2 regions of the Microbacterium sp. MMO-113 genome follow, and region 2 is predicted to be linked to the other one. Evidence: predicted binding sites of a transcription regulator. Region 2 holds the regulator's gene; the other holds the start of a gene.
The links. The regulator HrcA, encoded in region 2, represses chaperone genes, less so after heat shock. The targets are predictions, from matches to a motif close to TTNGCACTCGNNNNNNNCGAGTGCNAA.
Positions count from the first base shown of each region.

Region 1: groES (co-chaperone GroES) is a predicted target of HrcA. The motif match lies at 5,644-5,670, and genes of this name have one in related genera.

Region 1 covers NZ_JBBCTD010000001.1:18,461-28,417, reverse strand. The annotation lists gene WFJ36_RS00170 (ABC transporter permease subunit) at 1-30, shown strand, start outside; gene WFJ36_RS00165 (branched-chain amino acid ABC transporter permease) at 34-1,011, shown strand; gene WFJ36_RS00160 (ABC transporter ATP-binding protein) at 1,001-1,999, shown strand; gene WFJ36_RS00155 (ABC transporter ATP-binding protein) at 1,996-2,763, shown strand; gene WFJ36_RS00150 (ABC transporter substrate-binding protein) at 2,824-4,080, opposite strand; gene rarD (EamA family transporter RarD) at 4,225-5,157, opposite strand; gene groES (co-chaperone GroES) at 5,261-5,557, opposite strand; gene WFJ36_RS00135 (THUMP-like domain-containing protein) at 5,709-6,914, shown strand; gene WFJ36_RS00130 (hypothetical protein) at 6,921-8,105, opposite strand; gene WFJ36_RS00125 (hypothetical protein) at 8,089-9,219, opposite strand; gene WFJ36_RS00120 (hypothetical protein) at 9,225-9,707, opposite strand; gene tsaD (tRNA (adenosine(37)-N6)-threonylcarbamoyltransferase complex transferase subunit TsaD) at 9,704-9,957, opposite strand, start outside.
Region 2 covers NZ_JBBCTD010000001.1:1,180,528-1,190,484, reverse strand. The annotation lists gene WFJ36_RS05920 (ABC transporter permease) at 1-557, opposite strand, end outside; gene WFJ36_RS05915 (ABC transporter permease) at 560-1,543, opposite strand; gene lepA (translation elongation factor 4) at 1,786-3,654, shown strand; gene WFJ36_RS05905 (DUF1990 family protein) at 3,736-4,389, shown strand; gene hemW (radical SAM family heme chaperone HemW) at 4,389-5,606, shown strand; gene hrcA (heat-inducible transcriptional repressor HrcA) at 5,714-6,745, shown strand; gene dnaJ (molecular chaperone DnaJ) at 6,782-7,894, shown strand; gene WFJ36_RS05885 (16S rRNA (uracil(1498)-N(3))-methyltransferase) at 7,897-8,625, shown strand; gene WFJ36_RS05880 (HIT domain-containing protein) at 8,663-9,010, shown strand; gene WFJ36_RS05875 (PhoH family protein) at 9,057-9,957, shown strand, end outside.

The DNA of each region.
Region 1 (9,957 bases), 1.2 Mb from region 2:
ATCCTCGGACGCAAGGAAAGGTTGGGCTGACGCATGGACTTCGGAAGCATCTTCGGCAACACCGCCTCCTACCTGTTCAGCCCGACGACGATCGCCTACGCCCTCGCGGCCACCGGCCTCGCGGTGCACTTCGGCTACACGGGTCTGCTCAACTTCGGCATGGCGGCGTTCATGGCGATCGGCGGCTACGGCTACGCGATCTCGATCCTCACCTTCGGCTTCCCGTGGTGGCTTGGCGTGCTCGTCGGCATCACCGGCGGCGCGCTCTTCGCCCTGCTGCTGGGCATCCCGACGCTGCGGCTGCGCGCCGACTACCTCGCGATCGCGACCATCGCGGCCGCGGAGGTCGTGCGACTGATGTTCGTCACCGAGCTGTTCAAGGACTGGACGAACTCCGCCGGCGGTCTCTCCGGCTACCACCAGAGCTTCCGCGACGCCAACCCGTTCCCGCCGGGCACCTACGGCTTCGGGCCGTGGACCTACAACGCCAACGACCTCTGGGTGCGGGTGTTCGGTCTGCTCACCCTCGCTCTGACGATCCTCGTGGTCTGGGCGCTCATGCGCAGCCCGTGGGGCCGCGTGCTCAAGGGCATCCGCGAGGACGAAGACGCCGTGCGCTCGCTCGGCAAGAACGTCTTCGCCTACAAGATGCAAGCGCTCGTGGTGGGTGGCGTGATCGGTGCGCTGGGCGGAATCGTCTTCGTCCTGCCCTCGGCGGTCATCCCCGGCAGCTACTCGACGTCGCTGACGTTCTTCCTGTGGACGATCCTCCTCCTCGGCGGCGCAGCCACGGTGTTCGGTCCGACGCTCGGCGCCGTGCTCTTCTGGGTGGTGTTCGCCTTCCTCGGCGCGCTCCTGCCCGCGATGGCCACGGCCGGCTACCTGCCCATGACGAGCGCTCAGGCCGACGTCGTGCGCTACATCCTCATCGGCATCGTGCTGATGCTCATCGTCGTGTTCCGCCCGCAGGGCATCCTGGGGAACAAGAGGGAGATGACCTTTGTCAAGTGAGAACGACGCGGCTGTCACGCCCGCGAAGAGCGCTCCTCGCGCCAAGACCACCGGCCTGGCCGCGGGTCCCGCCGCCCCCGGGGTCAAGAAGGTCGACCCGATCCTCGTCGTGGACGCCGTGCAGCGGCGCTTCGGCGGCCTGACCGCGGTCGACGTCGATCACCTCGAGATCCCCCGTGGCGCCATCACGGCGCTCATCGGCCCCAACGGCGCCGGCAAGACCACGCTGTTCAACCTCCTGTGCGGCTTCGACAAGCCCAACAGCGGCACGTGGTCCTACGACGGCAAGAACCTGTCCGGCATCCCGTCGTTCAAGGTCGCCCGCATGGGACAGGTGCGCACCTTCCAGCTCACCAAGTCGCTGTCGCTGCTGACCGTGCTGGAGAACATGAAGCTCGGCGCGAAGGACCAGCGCGGCGAGGGCTTCTGGGCCGGCCTGTTCCCCTTCCTCTGGCGCACGCAGGAGCAGGAGATCGAGCAGCGCGCCCACGAGCTCCTCGTGCGCTTCAAGCTCGACGCCAAGGAGCAGGACTTCGCGGCATCGCTCTCCGGTGGTCAGCGCAAGCTGCTGGAGATGGCCAGGGCCCTCATGAGCGACCCGAGCCTGGTGATGCTGGACGAGCCGATGGCCGGGGTGAACCCCGCCCTCACGCAGTCGCTCCTCGACCACATCCTCGACCTCAAGGACCTCGGGATGACGGTGCTCTTCGTGGAGCACGACATGCACATGGTGCGCCACATCGCCGACTGGGTCGTCGTGATGGCCGAGGGTCGCGTGGTGGCCGAGGGACCACCGGAGACCGTCATGGAGGACCCCGCGGTCGTGGACGCCTACCTGGGCGCCCATCAGGACGTGGACCTCGGCGCCGTCACCGGCCGTCTCCCGGTGATCTCGGACGCCGACGCGGAGCGCATCCGCGAGCAGATCGAGACGGAGGTCGAGGCCGAGGTCGAGGCCGAGGACGCCGCCGAGGAGGACAAGGCATGAGCACCGCGATCCCCGCCGAGGGCACCCCCGCGACCGGCGACATCATCGTCGAGCTGAAGGACGTGCACGCCGGCTACCTGCCGGGAGTGAACATCCTCAACGGCGCGAACCTCGTCGCCCGCCAGGGCGAGCTCATCGGCATCATCGGCCCGAACGGCGCCGGCAAGTCGACGCTCCTCAAGGCGATCTTCGGCATGGTGAACGTCCGCGAGGGCGACATCACCGTGAAGGGCGAGAGCATCGTGGGCCTCAAGGCCGACAAGCTCGTGCGCCGCGGTGTCGCCTTCGTACCGCAGACGAACAACGTCTTCCCGTCGCTCACCATCCAGGAGAACCTGGAGATGGGGCTCTACCAGAACCCGAAGATCTTCGCGGAGCGGCTCGAGTTCGTCAACAGCATCTTCGCGGAGATCGGCAAGCGTCTGAAGCAGCGTGCCGGCTCGCTCTCCGGCGGTGAGCGGCAGATGGTCGCGATGTCGCGCGCGCTCATGATGGACCCGTCCGTGCTGCTGCTCGACGAGCCGTCCGCCGGCCTCTCCCCCGTGCGGCAGGACGACGCCTTCATCCGCGTCTCCGACATCAACAAGGCGGGCGTGACGACGATCATGGTCGAGCAGAACGCCCGGCGGTGCCTGCAGATCTGCGACCGCGGCTACGTGCTCGACCAGGGCAAGGACGCCTACGAGGGCACCGGGCGGGAGCTGCTGAACGACCCGAAGGTCATCGGCCTCTACCTCGGCACCCTGGGGACAGACGCCGCCTGAGATCGGCCTGGGCACGGAAAAGACCCCGGATGCCGAAGCATCCGGGGCCTTCTCCGTTGGTTACTTGATGCGCGAGGTGACGTTCTCGGCGTCGAACTCGTAGACGCCGATCGCCGCACCCTTCGGGTCGTTGTTCTCGTCGAAGGTGATCTCGCCGGAGAGACCGTCGTAGTCCGGCGTGCCGCCGTCGTTGATGATCGCGGCGCAGTCGGCGAAGTTGTCGCACTTCTCGCCGTCGCCGTCACCGCCGGAGACGGTGATCATCTCGGCCGCGATGTCCGGGCCCTCGACCGAGCCGGCCTTCAGCGCCGCCAGGGCGATCAGCACCACGGCGTCGTACGCCTCGGCCGAGTAGGTCACGGCGTCGATCGGGTCGTTGCCCTCGGCCGTCCAGACCTCGTTCAGCTGGTCGAGGAAGTCCTGCGGCAGCTCAGCGCCGGCGCGGGTGCCCTTCGAGCCCTCGAGGCTGACCGGGATGTCGGCACCCCAGTCCTTCAGGTTGCCGTCGACGAGGTACAGCGACCCGGTGTCGACCCCGGCGTTGCCGAGCAGCGGCGCGATGGTGGCGAACTGGTCGTAGGAGACGACCGCGACCGCGTCCGGGTTCGCCGCGGCGATCTCCGAGACCTGCGCGTTGAACTGACCGTCACCCTGGTTGTACGACGCGTCGGCGACGACCTCGCCGCCGGTGCTCTCGAACGTGGCCTTGATCGCCTCGAACAGTCCCGTGCCGTACGGGTCGTTCTGGTAGATGATGCCCAGCGTCTTGTGGCCGTCCTCGGCGATCTCGTTGCCGAGGACCTCACCCTGGAGGTTGTCGCTCGGCGCGGTCCGGAAGTACAGCGGGTTGATGCCCGTGAAGTCCGGCGAGGTGTTCGACGGGGACACCGTGAGGATGTCCGCGCCCGCGTTGCCGTCGAGGATGAGCTTGGTGACGCTGGAGGACGCCGCGCCGATCATGGCGGTGATGTCGTCGTTGCGCAGGTTGTTGATGGAGGTCTCGTAGGCCTTGTTGTCGAGGTCGCCCTCGTCGGCCGTGCTGAGGTCGATCGTGATGCCGGCGTCGGCCTCGTTGATCTGGTTGACGGCGAGCTGGACACCGGCTTCCATCGGCGCGCCCAGGAACGCGAGCGTACCGGTGGCCGGCAGCAGCGAACCGAGCTTGAGCGTCAGGTCGGCGGCCGGCTTGTCGCCACCCCCGTCCGACGGCTCCGCGTTCGGCGTGCTGCTGCAGCCCGCGATGATGAGGGCGGAAGCGCTGACCAGCGCGATCCCGGCGAAGATCCTCGCGCTGCGCGAGCCCTTCAGTGCGTTCATGATGCTCCCTTGCGTAAACGAACGTGGATGGTGACCACAGTCGGGTGCTCTAACACTAGGGCGTGCGCCCCGCGCGCAGGAGGGGCAAGTATCTCGGTGCGTTAACGATCCAGGACCGTCGATTCCGGGCGTGGACAGGCGGGATCAGAGCGCTGCGGCGGGGGTGTCCCGGCGGCCGCGCCGCGCGGCGAGGAGCAGGTCGACGATGAAGACCGCGATCGCGATCCACACCAGGACGAACCCGATCCAGCGCTCCGGCGGCATCGGCTCACGGAGCACGGCGACCCCGATCAGGAACTGCAGGACGGGGGTGAGGAACTGCAGCATGCCGATCACGGCGAGGTCGACCCGACGCGTGCCGGCTGCGAAGAGCAGCAGGGGGACGGCTGTGGCCACACCCGCGAATGCCAGCAGCACGGCGTGCGACCAGCCCGCCGTCCCCATCGTCAGCCCGACGGGCGTCGTCGCCACGATCACGAGCTGCACCACCGCGATGGGGATCAGCCAGAACGACTCGAGCGTCAGCCCGCTGACCGCGTCGACGGCGGGGCCGATCTTCTTCTTGATGAGCCCGTACAGGCCGAAGGAGGCCGTCAGCGTCAGGGCGATCCAGGGGACGTGGCCGTACGCCACGACGATGACGACCACCGCGGCGGCCGCGATGCCGACGGCCACCCACTGCAGCCGACGGAGGCGCTCCTTGAGCACCAGGAAGCCGAGCAGCACGGTCGTGATCGGGTTGATGAAGTAGCCGAGCGCCGTCTCCACGACGTTCCCGCTCAGCGTGCCGAGGACGAACACCTGCCAGTTGACGTAGATGAGCAAGCCGGCCAGGGCCGTCCACCCCAGCAGTCGCGGGCTCCGGACGATCGCGAGGAGGGCGGGCCATCCCCTCGTGACGGTGAGCAGCAGGAGACAGAAGACGAAGGAGAGCAGCACCCGCCAGGCGACGACCTCCCACGGACCGGTCGGCTGCAGCAGGAGGAAGTAGAGCGGCAGGAAACCCCACAGCAGGTAGGCGCTCCCGGCGTACGCGATGCCCGCCGTCTGGGTGGCGCGGGTCGTCTCGGGGGTCACCGCACAACCCTATGCCCGCGAGGACCAGGGCCGCGCCGCTCCGGAAGCCGACGAGGGCCCGGATGCCGAAGCATCCGGGCCCTCGTCGAACCGGGTGGTGCGATCAGCGGACGACGACCGCCAGGACGTCGCGAGCCGACAGGACGAGGAACTCGTCTGCACCGAACTTCACCTCGGTGCCGCCGTACTTGCTGTAGAGCACGCGGTCGCCGACGGCGACGTCGAGCGGGACGCGGTTGCCGTTGTCGTCGATACGGCCGGGGCCGACCGCCACGACCTCGCCCTCCTGGGGCTTCTCCTTGGCGGTGTCGGGGATGACCAGGCCACTCGCGGTGGTCTGCTCGGCCTCGACCTGCTTGATGACGATGCGGTCCTCGAGCGGCTTGATGGAAACCGACACGGTCTACCTCTTCTTTCTTGACGCTGACACGAAAGACTCGTTCGCACTCTCAACCCGAGAGTGCTAATGCCAGTGTAGGCGGTCGGCTGGCACTCATGCAATGCGAGTGCCAACCCGGGTCGGAGCGGCGAGCGCGCCGTAGGCTGGGAGGGTGGAGATGTCCGAGCTGCGCGCCCTGCTGACCCCCGCCGGCCTGGAGCTGCTCGATGCGCTCGGGCCGGTCACCTCCACCGCGGAGGCCGCAGCCGCCGTCTCCCGGCTGCGCGCCGCGGGCCACTCCCCCGACCTCGTCTCCGCCGTGGTCGGACAAGCGCACCTGCGCGCGAAGGCCGCGGCGAAGTTCGGCCCGTTCGCCGCCCGCATGCTCTTCACCCGCGCCGGCCTCGAGCAGGCCACCCGTTTGGGCGTCGCCGCTCGCCACGCCCAGCGGATCCGCCGGGCCGGCCTCACGAGTGTCGCGGATCTCGGCTGCGGCATCGGCGGCGACGCCCTCGCATTCGCCGGCGCGGGGCTGGCGGTGCACGCGGTGGACGCCGACGAGGTGACCGCGGCCCTCGCCGCCTACAACCTCGCCCCGTTCGGCGACGACGCCACGGTGCGCCACGCGACCGCGGAGGAGGCCCTCGGAGAACAGGTCCCCGGCCGGGCGATCTGGATGGATCCCGCGCGCCGCACCTCCGGGCACAGCGAGACCCGGCGCGTCTCCGCCGACGACTACTCGCCGTCCCTCGACTGGGCGTTCGCCGTCGCCGCGCAGCGCCCCACCGGGATCAAGCTCGGCCCGGCCCACGACCGCGGCGCCCTGCCCACGGACGCGGAGACGCAGTGGGTCAGCGCCGAGGGGAGCGTCGTCGAGCTCGTGGTGTGGTCGCGCGAGCTGGCGAGGGACGGGGTCCGGCGCTCCGCCCTCGTCATCCGCGGCGAGCGCTCGCACGAGCTCACCGGCGCCGCAGACGCCGAGGACGCTCCCGTCCGTGCGCTCGGGGCCTTCCTCCACGAGCCGGACGGCGCCGTCATCCGGGCCCGTCTCATCGGCGACGTCGCCCGCAGCCTCGACGCGGGGATGCTCGATCCGCGCATCGCGTACCTGACCTCCGACGCCGCCCTGACGAGCCCGTTCGTGCAGTCGTTCCGCGTCCGGGAGACGCTGCCGATCACGCCGAAGACGATCAACGCGGCCCTGAAGACCCACGGCATCGGCCGCATCGAGATCAAGAAGCGCGGGGTGGACGTCGATCCCGCGGCCTTCCGGCGCAAGCTGACCCTCCGAGGCGATGCCGAGGCGACCCTGATCCTCGCGCGATTCGGCGATCAGCGACGCGCGATCCTCGCCGACCGGGTGCCCGCCGCGGACTGAGGATGGTCAGTCCTCCGACTCCCGGCCCGGGATGTCGACACGTATCGGATCCCCGGGCGGCCCGGTGGTCACCAGGTACGACTCGCCCGTCGCCTCGTCGACCACGGCGGGGCCCGAGGTCACGGTGAGATAGGGCGTCTGCCATCGCGTGAAGTCGACCTCGATCACGGACGCCGACAGCAGCTCCCCGGTCTCCTGGTCGACGTCGAGCAGCTGCACGCGGAGCCCGGACTGCACGGCCTCGTCGACCGTGGCGCACTGGCGCGAGCCGTCGGCGTCGACGATCAGGCAGCGTTCGGCGGCCCCGCTCTCCGCACGGCGCTCGCCGAGCCAGACCGGCTGCTCGCGGAAGGATCCGAGGACGGAGAGGTTGAGGTCGTAGCCATCGCCGACGAGCTCCTCCGCCCTCGCCCGCTCCGCCTCACCGAACTGGGCGACGAGCGTCGAGCCGCCTCCCCAGCGCTGGATGCTCACCATCGGCTCGTCCGCGGTGGAGAAGAGCATGACCGCCGTCACGCCCTCGAAGGAGAAGGAGTCCTCCTCGTCGTCCGCTGCGGAGGTCGGCACGGGGAGCGAGGCGTACAGGCCCGGCCCCACCTCCTCCTCCGCCAGACAGGTCGACTGGGAGTCCTTGTCGACGTCGAGGATCAGACACCGGCTGGCCCCGTCGTCCTGCGTGGCGAACCAGGCGAGCGCGCCCTCCGCCTCCGCCACCGGACGCACGGAGCCGGGGTCGTAGCCCTCACCGGCGAGCGCGATCCGCCGCTCCTCTTGCGCCTCCGTCAGCGGAAACGCGTCCGGCCGCGGGGCGAACAGCGCCCACCCGGCTCCCACGCCGATCGCGAGGAGAGCCGCCGACGCCACGAGCACCGGCACGAGACCGCGGCGGTTCGCAGCCCGCGCCTCCGTCCGGGAGACGTCGTCCGGGGCGGCCGGAGGGGTGTCCTCCGCGGCCGGCACGTTCTCCGGCGCCCGGCGAGCGGTCACGTCCTCCGGCGGGTCGTCGCCCACGGATGACGACTCCGTCCGCTCGTCCTGCGTGAAAGGGGTCCGGCGACGATGCCCCTCCTGAAGCTCCTGAAGCCGACGGGCCGCTGCGGCGTCGAGCCCGCCGTCGCGGCCGTACGCCGCGCGCTCCAGCGCCCGGCGCTCCGCTGCCGCGGCGTCCTCTCCGTCAGTCTCCGACCGCACCGGCGTCGCTCCCCTCGCGGATGATCGTGAAGGACGGCACGCGCGCGCTGGTCGGCAGCTCGTACGTCGTCACCTGCCCGGTCGTCGTGTCCGTCACCTGCAGCCGCAGCCGCCCGTCGTGCTCCGCCAGCGTCTCGGTCTCCTCGCAGGCCATCGGAGCGTCGGCCGTCGATCCGTCGTAGACGAGACAATGCCGCCCCGAATCCTGCGCGGAGGCCGTCCAGATGGGGACATCGTCGTCGTACCCGACGACCCAGATGGAGTTCGGGTCGAACCCTTCCTCGACCAGACGCGCGGCCGCGCGGGTCTCCGCCTCGTTCGCGTACGTGATCCCGCCGCCGTCACCGATCCCGTACTCCGAGACGTCGACGCTCACCGCCGGTTCGCCGTCGGGTGTGAGGATCAGCTGAGCCATGATCTGGCGCGCGTAGTCGTCGTCGCGCTGCGTGGTCACCTCGCCCCACAGGCCTTCCTCCTGCACGGTCTCGCGCCGATTGCAGCTCGGCGTCGTGCTCTCCGCCGACCGGAGGACCAGGCAGATGCTCGCGCCACCGTTCTGCGTCGCCGTCCAGACCACCGCGTCGTCCTCCGTGGCGAGCGCGCGCACCGAGCCGGCGTCGTACCGTCCGGACGCGACGAGCTCGGACTGCCACTGCTGCTGTACCGCGCTCAGGGCGACAGCGGCTCCGCCGGTCCGGCCGAAGGCCAACCAGCCGATGCCGACGCCGAGCAGCAGCACCACGACCGCGGCGAGCACACGTGTCCCGAGGAGACGGCCCCGCCCTGCCCGGAGAGTCGGAGAGTCGGTCCGGGCGGTCGCGACCTCCTCGGATTCCTCTTCCGGCATCGCGGGATCGCCGCCCGGGGTCGGAGGTCCGTCGTCGTGCGGACCGGACGACAACCCGGAGGACGGCGGAGGGCCGGGTGGCCGGGACTCCTGGACGGGACCGGTCGCCAAGGGGGCCGCAGGGGGACCCACGGGCCGTGTCCGCCGGGAATCCTCGAGCGCGCGCAGACGGGCGGCCTCCGCGGCGCTCAGCTCCCCGCCGGGCCCGTACGCCTTGCGCTGCAGGGCCCTGCGCTCCTCGACGTCGTCGTCGTCCGCTCCGGCCATCGCGCCTAGCCCAGCCTCTCGAACTGCATGCCCGCCCAGACCAGCCATCCCAGGCTGTACACGGTCGCGCACAGACCCAGCACGAGCGCCCAGCGCGCGATCGCGCGGTTCTCGACGGGGCGGCGCAGCGACATGATCGCGGCGATCACGGCGACGACCGCGACCGGGATCCCCCACCCCACGAAGAACGATGCGCCGAGAGCGACGATCGCCGCCAGTAGCGCCCACGGCGCCAGCCGAGTGTCGTCCACGGGCACCGGCTCGGACGCCGGTTCCCAGGCGTCCTCCTCCCCGTGGTCGAGGTCGGGCCCGCTGACGACCACCGGCTCGATGCCCACCGGACCCGTCGGGAGCTTCGTGTACCCCTCCCGCGGGGCCCCGGGAAGGCGCGCCGTCCCTGCCGGACGTTCGACCTGCCCGCTCGCGCGCTCGACCCGCGCACGGGGCATGGCCCCGTCCGGCTCCGGTCCGCGCGCGAGCCCGCTCACGCCGGCACCGCCTCCGCGACCTGGATCTCGGTGACCGGCAGCGTCGAGTCGGCGCCGAAGCCGAGCGTCGAGGCGGGGCGCCCCGACGCGATGAGCTCAGCGGCGAGCGCGGCGATCATGGCACCGTTGTCCGTGCAGAGCGACAGCGGCGGGATGCGCACGGTGACGCCGGCCTCGGCGGCCCTGGCCAGCGCCACCTCGCGGAGCCGACGGTTCGCGATCACACCACCGCCCAGGAGCAGCCGCGGCA
Region 2 (9,957 bases):
GCCATCGTCCAGATGATGCGCGCGGGGAAGAACCATCCGACGAAGATCATCACCAGGGCGATGACCCACCAGACGCCGCCGGAGTCGTTCGAGACGACCGACAGGATGAGGAAGGTCGGAACGACCATCATGAAGTGGATCACCAGAAGAGCGATGCGCTCGAACCAGCCGCCGAAGTAGGCGGCAGCCGTGCCGACGAGTGCCGAGAGGATCGTCGTGCCGAGAGAGACGGTGATGGCGATCATGAGCGAGCGCTGCAGACCGACAGCGGTCTGCGTGTACGTGTCGTTGCCGGCGCCGTTGGTCCCGAACCAGTGGTCGGCCGACGGGGGCGAGCTCAATGCCAGGAAGTCCATGTCATTCACCGCGTAGCGCGACAGCAACGGTCCGAGCGTCGCGAAGAGGATCAGGACGAACAGCACGATGATGCCGCCGACAGCGGGCTTGTTGCGCAGGAACCGACGCGTGTACAACGTCCACTTCGAGAGCGTCTTGTCGGCGGGCTGCGGAGGCCCGACAGGCGGCTCGACGAGGGGATCGATCATTTCCGTGGTCATTTTCAGCTCACCCTCACTCGCGGGTCGAGGATGACCACGATGATGTCCGCCAGCACGGCGCCGATCGCGGTCAGAACGGCGCCGAACGCGGCGACCGCCACGACACCGTTGATGTCGTTCTGGTTGATGGTGTCGAGGAAGTAGCGCCCCATGCCCTGCCAGGCGAAGATCGTCTCCGTCAGGATCGCGCCGGTGAAGATCGTCGGGATCGTGAAGGCGACCTGGGTGGCGACGGGGATGAGAGACGTGCGGAGCGCGTGCTTCCGGATCGCCTGGGCCTTCGTGAGCCCCTTGGCGCGCGCCGTGCGGACGTAATCGGCGTTGATGTTGTCGAGCAGCAGGGAGCGCTGAAGGAAGTGATACTGGGCGTAACCGACCAGCACCAGAGCGATCGTCGGCAGGGTGACGTGCTGGAGCGCATCGATGATCGTGGGGAAGAAGCCGGTGACCCCGGGACTGGAGGAGCCGGTGACGTAGAAGATGCGCACGCCGGTCGCCTCGTTGAGGGCGATGGCGAGGAGCACCACGGCGAGACCCGCCACGATGATGTTGATGTTCATCGTGATGATCGAGGTCGCCTGGCCGATGCGATCGGCGAGCTTGTACTGACGAGAGGCGGTGTACACGCCCAGCCAGACGCCGAGGACGGCGGCGATGATCGTGGCTCCGAGGACGAGCTCGGCGCTGACCCACATGCGATAGGCGACCTGCTCGTTCACCGACTGCCCCGTCGGGCTGACGCCCCAGTCCCATCGCAGCAGAATCCCCGAGAACCAGGTCCACCACCGTTCGATCAGCGGGACGGTGTCGCTCAGGTTGCGGGGGATGAGGACGTTGTCGATCTGCTCAGGACTGAGCGGAGGGCGACGACCCACATAGTTGCTGCGCGGATCGAGGAAGCCCCACGCGAGGAAGTAGGTGAGGTTCGTCGCGACCACGATCATGAGCAGCCAGCCGAGGGCACGGCGCGCGAGGTACTTGATCAAAGGGGATTTGTCTTTCTCTTCTCCAGACGCGCTCGGGGTCTGCCGACGCAACGCTGAGCCGGGCGGATGATCGGGTTTCATCCGCCGTTCCGCGCGACGCGACAGCCCTCACGGAGTCTGTGACGGAGTCGTATCGCTTACGGGATCCGGTGTCACGGATTGATCCCGGGCAACTTCGGGAGACTATCACCGATACGCACGAATGGGGATTATGAGGACCCTCACCGTAGAATCGACGGGACATGTCCCCACGCGCTCTCACCCCGCTTCAGCCTGCCGCGACGCCGGCTGCGCAGATCCGTAACTTCTGCATCATCGCCCACATCGACCACGGCAAGTCGACCCTGGCCGACCGCATGCTCCAGATCACGGGCGTGGTCGCGGAGCGGGACATGCGCGCCCAGTACCTCGACCGCATGGACATCGAACGGGAGCGCGGCATCACGATCAAGAGCCAGGCGGTGCGGATGCCGTGGGCTCTGGGTCAGGCGCAGGGCCCGGACGAGGTGTTCGCGCTCAACATGATCGACACCCCCGGTCACGTCGACTTCACGTACGAGGTGTCCCGGTCGCTGGCCGCGTGCGAGGGGGCCATCCTCCTCGTCGACGCCGCGCAGGGCATCGAGGCCCAGACGCTGGCCAACCTCTACCTCGCGCTGGAGAACGACCTCCACATCATCCCCGTCCTCAACAAGATCGACCTCCCCGCGGCCGACCCCGAGAAGTACGCGAAGGAGCTGGCCTCTCTCATCGGGGGCAAGCCGGAGGACGTGCTGCGTGTCTCCGGGAAGACCGGCATGGGGGTCGAGGATCTCCTCGACCGGATCGTCGAGGAGATCCCGGCTCCGGTGGGCGACGCGGACGCACCCGCGCGGGCCATGATCTTCGATTCCGTGTACGACGCCTACCGCGGCGTGGTCACCTACGTGCGGATGGTCGACGGCAGCCTCTCGCCCCGGGAGCGCATCCAGATGATGTCCACCGGGGCGAACCACGAGGCCCTCGAGGTCGGCGTGTCGAGCCCGGAGCCCACCCCGACCAAGGGCCTCGGCGTCGGCGAGGTGGGCTACCTCATCACCGGCGTGAAGGACGTGCGGCAGTCGAAGGTCGGCGACACGATCACGAACGCGCGCAAGCCCGCGGCGGAGGCGCTTCCCGGCTACACGGACCCCAAGCCGATGGTCTTCTCGGGCATCTACCCGATCGACGGCAGCGACTACGCCGAACTGCGCGAGGCGCTCGACAAGCTCAAGCTCTCCGACGCCTCGCTGCAGTACGAGCCGGAGACCTCCGTGGCGCTCGGCTTCGGGTTCCGCTGCGGGTTCCTCGGCCTGCTGCACCTGGAGATCGTGACCGAGCGCCTTTCGCGGGAGTTCGGCCTCGACCTCATCACCACCGCCCCGAGCGTGATCTACGAGGTCGTCACGAGCGACACCGGCGAGACGGTGACCGTGACGAACCCGAGCGAGTACCCCGACGGCCGTATCGGCTCGGTGTCCGAGCCGATGGTCAAGGCGGCGATCCTGCTGCCGAAGGACTACGTCGGCACCGTCATGGAGCTGTGCCAGTCGCGGCGCGGCACGCTGCTCGGCATGGAGTACTTCTCGGAGGAGCGCGTCGAGCTGCGCTACAACATGCCGCTCGGCGAGATCGTGTTCGACTTCTTCGACCAGCTCAAGTCCAAGACGCAGGGCTACGCCTCGCTCGACTACGAGCCTTCGGGGCAGCAGGAGGCCGACCTCGTCAAGGTCGACATCCTCCTGCAGGGCGAGAAGGTCGATGCGTTCAGCTCGATCGTGCACCGCGACAAGGCCTACGCCTACGGCACGATGATGGCGGAGCGGCTGCGCAAGCTCATCCCTCGCCAGCAGTTCGAGGTGCCGATCCAAGCCGCGATCGGTGCGCGCATCATCGCCCGGGAGACGATCCGCGCGATCCGCAAGGACGTGCTCGCCAAGTGCTACGGCGGTGACATCACCCGCAAGCGCAAGCTCCTCGAGAAGCAGAAGGAGGGCAAGAAGCGCATGAAGATGGTGGGCCGTGTCGAGGTGCCGCAGGAGGCGTTCATCGCCGCGCTCTCCGGCGATGTCGAGACCAAGGACAAGAAGTAGCCCACCCGCTGAACCCGGGGGATGTGACGGCGCGCGGCGCAGGGGGTGTTCGCTCAGGGAACCCGAAGTAGGCTGGATCTCATGCGGCGCGGGACTTTCCGAGACGACACGGTGGACTATGCGGCCGTGGGTGCGACCCACGCCCCCGATCTGATGCAGTACCCGCCGGAGCGCAGCATCCCGGCGGAGGAATCCTGGCGGATCGGCAGTGGCGAGGAGCGTTTCCAGACGGCCGGCGAAGCCCTGCTGTCGTGGACGGCGCAGCGTGCGGCCGGGCTGTCCGTGGAGGACGTCCGTCCGGCTCCCGGTCCCGCCTATGCGGGCGTGAGCTTCGACGCCGAGGGCAATCCCATCGCGCCGAGCAAGCGGGATGTTGAGCCGCGCTACGACGCCGAGGGGATGCCCTTCGTGGGCGCGGGCATGACGCTGCACCTGCGGTGCCGAGTCGGCGGCATGCGCGCCGACTCCGAGCTGCGTGTGATCTCGGTCACGGAGGAGACCCGGCGGATCGGCTTCGTGCTGGGCACGGTCGGAGGCTCCGTGGTCAGCGGCGAGGAGTCGTTCGACGTGGACTGGCGCGAGGACAACGACGAGGTCTGGTTCACGGTCCGGGCCTTCGACGCCCCGAACACGCTGCTCTACCGTCTCGTCCCCGCTCTGATGAAGCGCCGCCGTCGCGAGCTCTTCGCGCGCTACCTCCGCGCGATCTCCCCGCTCTACGCGACCCCGGTGTGATGGCGGGACCACTTCCGCTCGGGGATCCGGCGCCCGCGGACGGGCGACTCCCCGCCGATCTCCCGACCTCCGCCGAGACGCCGTTCTCCGCCTACCTCCACATCCCGTTCTGCCGGGTGCGCTGCGGCTACTGCGACTTCAACACGTACACGTCCGGTGAGCTCCGCGGGGCGAAGCAGGAGGACTACGCGTCCACCCTCATCGGGGAGATCGCCCTCGCGCGTACGGTGCTGGACGAGGCCGGGGCGCTGCGCCCGATGGACACGGTGTTCTTCGGCGGCGGCACGCCGACGCTGCTTCCCGCGGGAGACCTCGCCCGCATGCTGGGAGCGGCCACCGCGGCGTTCGGACTCGCACCGGGCGCGGAGGTCACGGTCGAGGCCAACCCCGACACCGTGACCCCGGAGGTCGCGCGCATCCTCGCCGAGGCGGGGGTCACGAGGCTGTCCATCGGCATGCAGTCCGCCGTCCCGCACGTCCTCGCCGCACTCGACCGGACGCACCGGCCCGAGAACGTCCGCACCGCCGTCGCCGCGGCGAAGGAGGCCGGACTCGCGGTCAGCGTCGACCTCATCTACGGCGCACCGGGGGAGACCCTCGCCGACTGGGAAGCCTCGCTCGACGCCGCCCTGGCCCTGGAGTCCGACCACATCTCCGCCTACGCCCTCATCATCGAGGACGGCACGAAGCTCGCCCGTCAGATCCGTCGCGGCGAGGTGCCGACCCCGGACGACGACCTCCAGGCCGACATGTACGAGCTGGCGGACGAGCGCCTCGCCGCCGCCGGGTTCGAGTGGTACGAGGTCAGCAACTGGGCTCGCAGCGAGGGGCAGCGGTCGCGGCACAACCTCGCGTACTGGCGGGGCAGCGACTGGTGGGGCTTCGGTCCCGGCGCCCACAGCCACGTCGCCGGACTCCGGTGGTGGAACGTCAAGCATCCCGCCGCCTACGCGCAGCGCCTGGCGGCCGCGTCGTCGCCGGCGGCCGGGCGCGAACGTCCGGACCTGGAGGCGCGGACCCTGGAGCGCATCCTCCTCGTCAGCCGCATCCGTGAGGGGATCGCGGTGACCGACGTCCCGGAGCAGAACAGGGGGCGGGTGGCCGGGCTGATCGCCGACGGCCTGATCGATGCGGCGGCGGCGATCCGCGGGCGCGTCCAGCTCACGCTCCGCGGCCGTCTCCTCGCCGATGCCGTGGTGCGCGAGCTGACGGACTGAGCCGCGACGCCGGGCTGTCCGCCTTCGGAGATCTCCCGATCACAGGAGGTAGGATTGGCACTCAGGGTGGCAGAGTGCCAGCATCCGGTCGGCGGGAAGGGGAACCCATGGTCACAGAGCGAGGGCTGCAGGTCCTCCGCGCGATCGTGCAGGACTACGTCGAGACGCACGAGCCCGTGGGCAGCCGTTCCATCGTCGACCGTCATTCCTTCGGTGTCTCGGCGGCGACCATCCGCAACGACATGGCGCAACTGGAGGACGAGGAGCTGATCACGGCTCCGCACACCTCATCCGGACGCGTGCCGACGGACAAGGGGTACCGGGTGTTCGTCAATCACCTCGCGCAGCTCCGTCCGCTCTCCACCGCGCAGCGTTCCGCCATCGAGTCCTTCCTCGCCGATCCGGCCGACCTCGACGATCTGATGGCGCGGACCGTCCGCGTGCTCACACAGCTCACCGGACAGGTCGCCCTGGCCCAGTACCCGTCGTTCGCGCGGGCGCACGTGACCCACGTGGAGCTCGTGACGCTCGCTCCCAACCGGCTCCTCACGGTCCTGGTGACCGATGCCGGCGGGGTGTCGCAGCGGATCACCGTGCTCCCGGACATGATCGACGAGGCGGATCTCGCGGTGCTTCGCGCGCGACTCTCCGCCCTCATCACCGGCCAGGCGATCGCAGCGGCCTCCGACCGGCTGCAGGCGCTCCTGGCCGCCGACGAGACGCCGCAGGACCGCGTGCTCCGCACGGTCGCCGCCGTCGTCGTGGACGAACTCGGCGGCTTCCGGCAGGAGCGGCTCGTGATGGCGGGCGCGGCGACTCTGGCGCGGCGCGAGCAAGACTTCCGCGGCAGCATCCATCCCCTCCTCGAGGCCATCGAGGAACAGGTCACGCTGCTGCGGCTGATGAGCGAGATGGTGCCCGACGAGCACGGCCTCGCGGCGAGCATCGGCACCGAGAACGCCTCCTTCGGGCTCGGCGAGGCGTCGATCGTCGCCAGCAACTACGCGGCGCCCTCGGGGACCGCGCGGGTCGGTGTCATGGGGCCCACCCGGATGGACTATCCGAGCAACCTCGCGGCGGCACGGGCGGTCGCCCGCTACCTGTCGCGGATGCTCGACGACGACGAGGCCGGCCGCTGAGGCGGCCCCCACGGAAACACACGCAGAAGGGCGATTGTGGCGGACCACTACGAGGTTCTCGGGGTGTCCCGGGACGCTTCCACCGATGAGATCAAGAAGGCGTATCGGCGCCTGGCACGGCAGCTCCACCCGGACGTGAACCCGGGTGAGGAGGCCGCAGAGAAGTTCAAGCTCGTCACGCACGCCTACGACGTGCTCAGCGACGAGGAGTCACGCCGCCGCTACGACATTGGCGGCGGCGACGGCGCGAACAACTTCGGCGGCTTCGGCGGCTTCGGCGACATCTTCGAGACGTTCTTCGGCGCGTCCCAGGGTGGCGGTCGCGGCGCCCGCCCGCGGTCGAGGCGTGAGCGCGGGCAGGACGCGCTCGTCCGGGTCACCCTCGACCTCGGCGACGTCGTCTTCGGCGCGCACCGCGACATCGAGGTCGACACGGCCGTGCTCTGCGAGACCTGCCAGGGCTCCTGCTGTCAGGAGGGCACCTCGCCGGTCACCTGCGACATCTGCGGGGGCACCGGTCACGTGCAGCGTCAGGTGCGGAGCCTCCTCGGCAACGTCGTCACCTCCCAGCCGTGCGGCACGTGCGAGGGCTACGGCACGACCATCCCGTACCCCTGCGGCACCTGCGGCGGGCAGGGACGGGTCCGGTCGCGTCGTACGGTCTCCCTCGACATCCCGGCGGGCGTCGAGACCGGCCTGCGGCTGCAGCTCCCCGGCTCCGGCGAGGTCGGCCGCGCGGGCGGCCCGAACGGTGATCTCTACGTCGAGGTGACGGTCAACCCGCACCCCGCGTTCAGCCGTGACGGCGACGACCTGCTCGCCACGCTCGAGGTGTCCATGACCGACGCCATCCTCGGCACCGAGACCTCGATCGAAGGACTCGACGGGGAGGTCGACCTGGAGATCCGCGCGGGCGTGCAGTCCGGCGACGTGCTGACCATCAAGGGGCGGGGCATCACGCCGCTGCGCGGCACCCAGCGCGGCGACCTCCGCGTCGGCGTGCAGGTGGTCACCCCCACCAAGCTCGACTCCGCGCAGCGCAAGCTCATCGAGGACTTCGCCAAGAAGAACAAGGCGCCGGGCCCGCAGCTCGCGCAGTTCCAGCAGGGCCTGTTCTCCAAGCTCCGCGACCGGTTCCGCACCCACTGATCGTGGCGCTGCACTTCCTCGTCGAATCCGCGGGCGACGCCGCGGTGGGCGGTCTCGTGTCGCTCACCGGGGCCGAGGCGAAGCATGCGGCCGTCGTCCGGCGGCTCCGCGTCGGTGAGGCCCTCACCGTCGGCGATGGCCGGGGCGTCTGGCTGACGGGCGTCGCCGAAGAGGTGTCGCCGTCGCGCGTCGACGTCCGGATCACCGAGCGCGTCGAGCACGAGCCCGCGAGTCCGCGCCTCGTGCTCGTACAGGCGCTGGCGAAGGGCGACCGCGACGAACTCGCCGTGCAGGCCGCGTGCGAGCTCGGCGTCGACGAGATCGTGCCCTGGCAGGCGGGGCGCAGCGTGTCCCGCTGGGAGGGACCGAAAGCCGTGAAGGGGCGCGAGCGCTGGGCGACGATCGTCCGCGAGGCAGCCAAGCAGGCGCACCGGGCCTGGGTGCCGGAGGTGGCCGCCCCGGAGTCGACCGCGCAGCTCGCGGCCCGCGCAGCGACGCAACGTGTGCTGCTGCTCGACCCGACCGCTCCCGCCCGGCTCTCCGCGCTCGTCCCCGATGGCCGCGACCTCGTGCTCGTGGTGGGGCCGGAAGGCGGGATCGCTCCGGAGGAGCTCGAGAAGCTCACGGCCGCGGGCGCCGAGCGCGTTCTCCTCGGCGACACCGTGCTGCGCACGTCGACCGCGGGTCCCGCGGCGATCGCCGTGCTGTCGGCCGCCCTCGGCCGGTGGTGACCGGCCGCGCCACGCGGTCCCCCAGTAAGCTGAGAGCATGAGCGAACCCTCGATCTTCACGCGCATCCTCACCGGGGACATCCCGGGGGAGATCCTGCTCGACACGGGCCGCGTCTTCGCGATCCGCGACATCGATCCGCAGGCGCCGCTCCATGTGCTCGTCATTCCCAAGACCGAGGAGTACCGCGACGTCACCGCACTCGCGGCCGGGGATCCCGCACTGCTGGCCGAGATGGTCGCCGCGGCGAAGCGCATCGCCGACGAGCACGCGAACGGCGAGTACCGCCTCATCTTCAACAACGGCGCGAGCGTCGCGCAGTCCGTGTTCCACGTGCACGCCCATGTGCTCGGCAACCTCGAGGAGAACAAGCTCGTTGGCTTCTGACGATCAGGAAAACGTCACCGAACGGCTCTATGCCGACGGCGTCGCGATGGTGCAGCTGCTCGGTCCGCAGGACCGGCTGCTGCGGATGCTGGAGCGCGAGCACCGCGACGTGCAGGTGCTCGTCCGCGGCAACGAGATCACGCTCACGGGCGAGCGCGAGGCCGTCGCCAAGGCGAAGAACCTCGTCGACGAGCTCCTCACGATGACGAAGGCCGGGCACGACCTCGCCCCGAGCGACGTGTCGAGCTCGGCGCGCATGCTGCGTCAGGATGGCGGCCCGCGGCCCAGTGAGGTGCTGGGCGAGGCGATCCTCTCCACGCGCGGCAAGGTGATCCGGCCGAAGACCCTCGGTCAGAAGGAGTACGTCGACGCGATCGAGGAGAACACGATCGTGTTCGGCATCGGTCCGGCCGGAACGGGCAAGACCTACCTGGCGATGGCGAAGGCCGTCCAGGCGCTGCAGCGCAAGGAGGTCACCCGCATCATCCTCACCCGTCCGGCGGTCGAGGCAGGGGAGCGCCTCGGGTTCCTCCCCGGAACGCTCACCGACAAGATCGACCCGTACCTGCGGCCGCTCTACGACGCACTGAACGAGATGATGGATCCGGAGATCGTGCCGCGCCTGATGGCGACCGGCACCATCGAGGTCGCCCCGCTCGCCTACATGCGCGGGCGCACGCTCAACGATTCCTTCGTCGTGCTCGACGAGGCCCAGAACACCACGCCCGAACAGATGAAGATGTTCCTCACGCGTCTCGGGTTCGGCACGAAGATGGTCGTGACCGGCGACATCACGCAGGTCGACCTCCCGCAGGGCGCTTCCGGCCTCCGTCTGGTCACCCGGGTGCTCGACGGCATCGACGACATCCACTTCTCCCGTCTCACCAGTGACGACGTGGTCCGGCACTCCCTGGTGGGGCGCATCGTGGACGCCTACAGCGAGTACG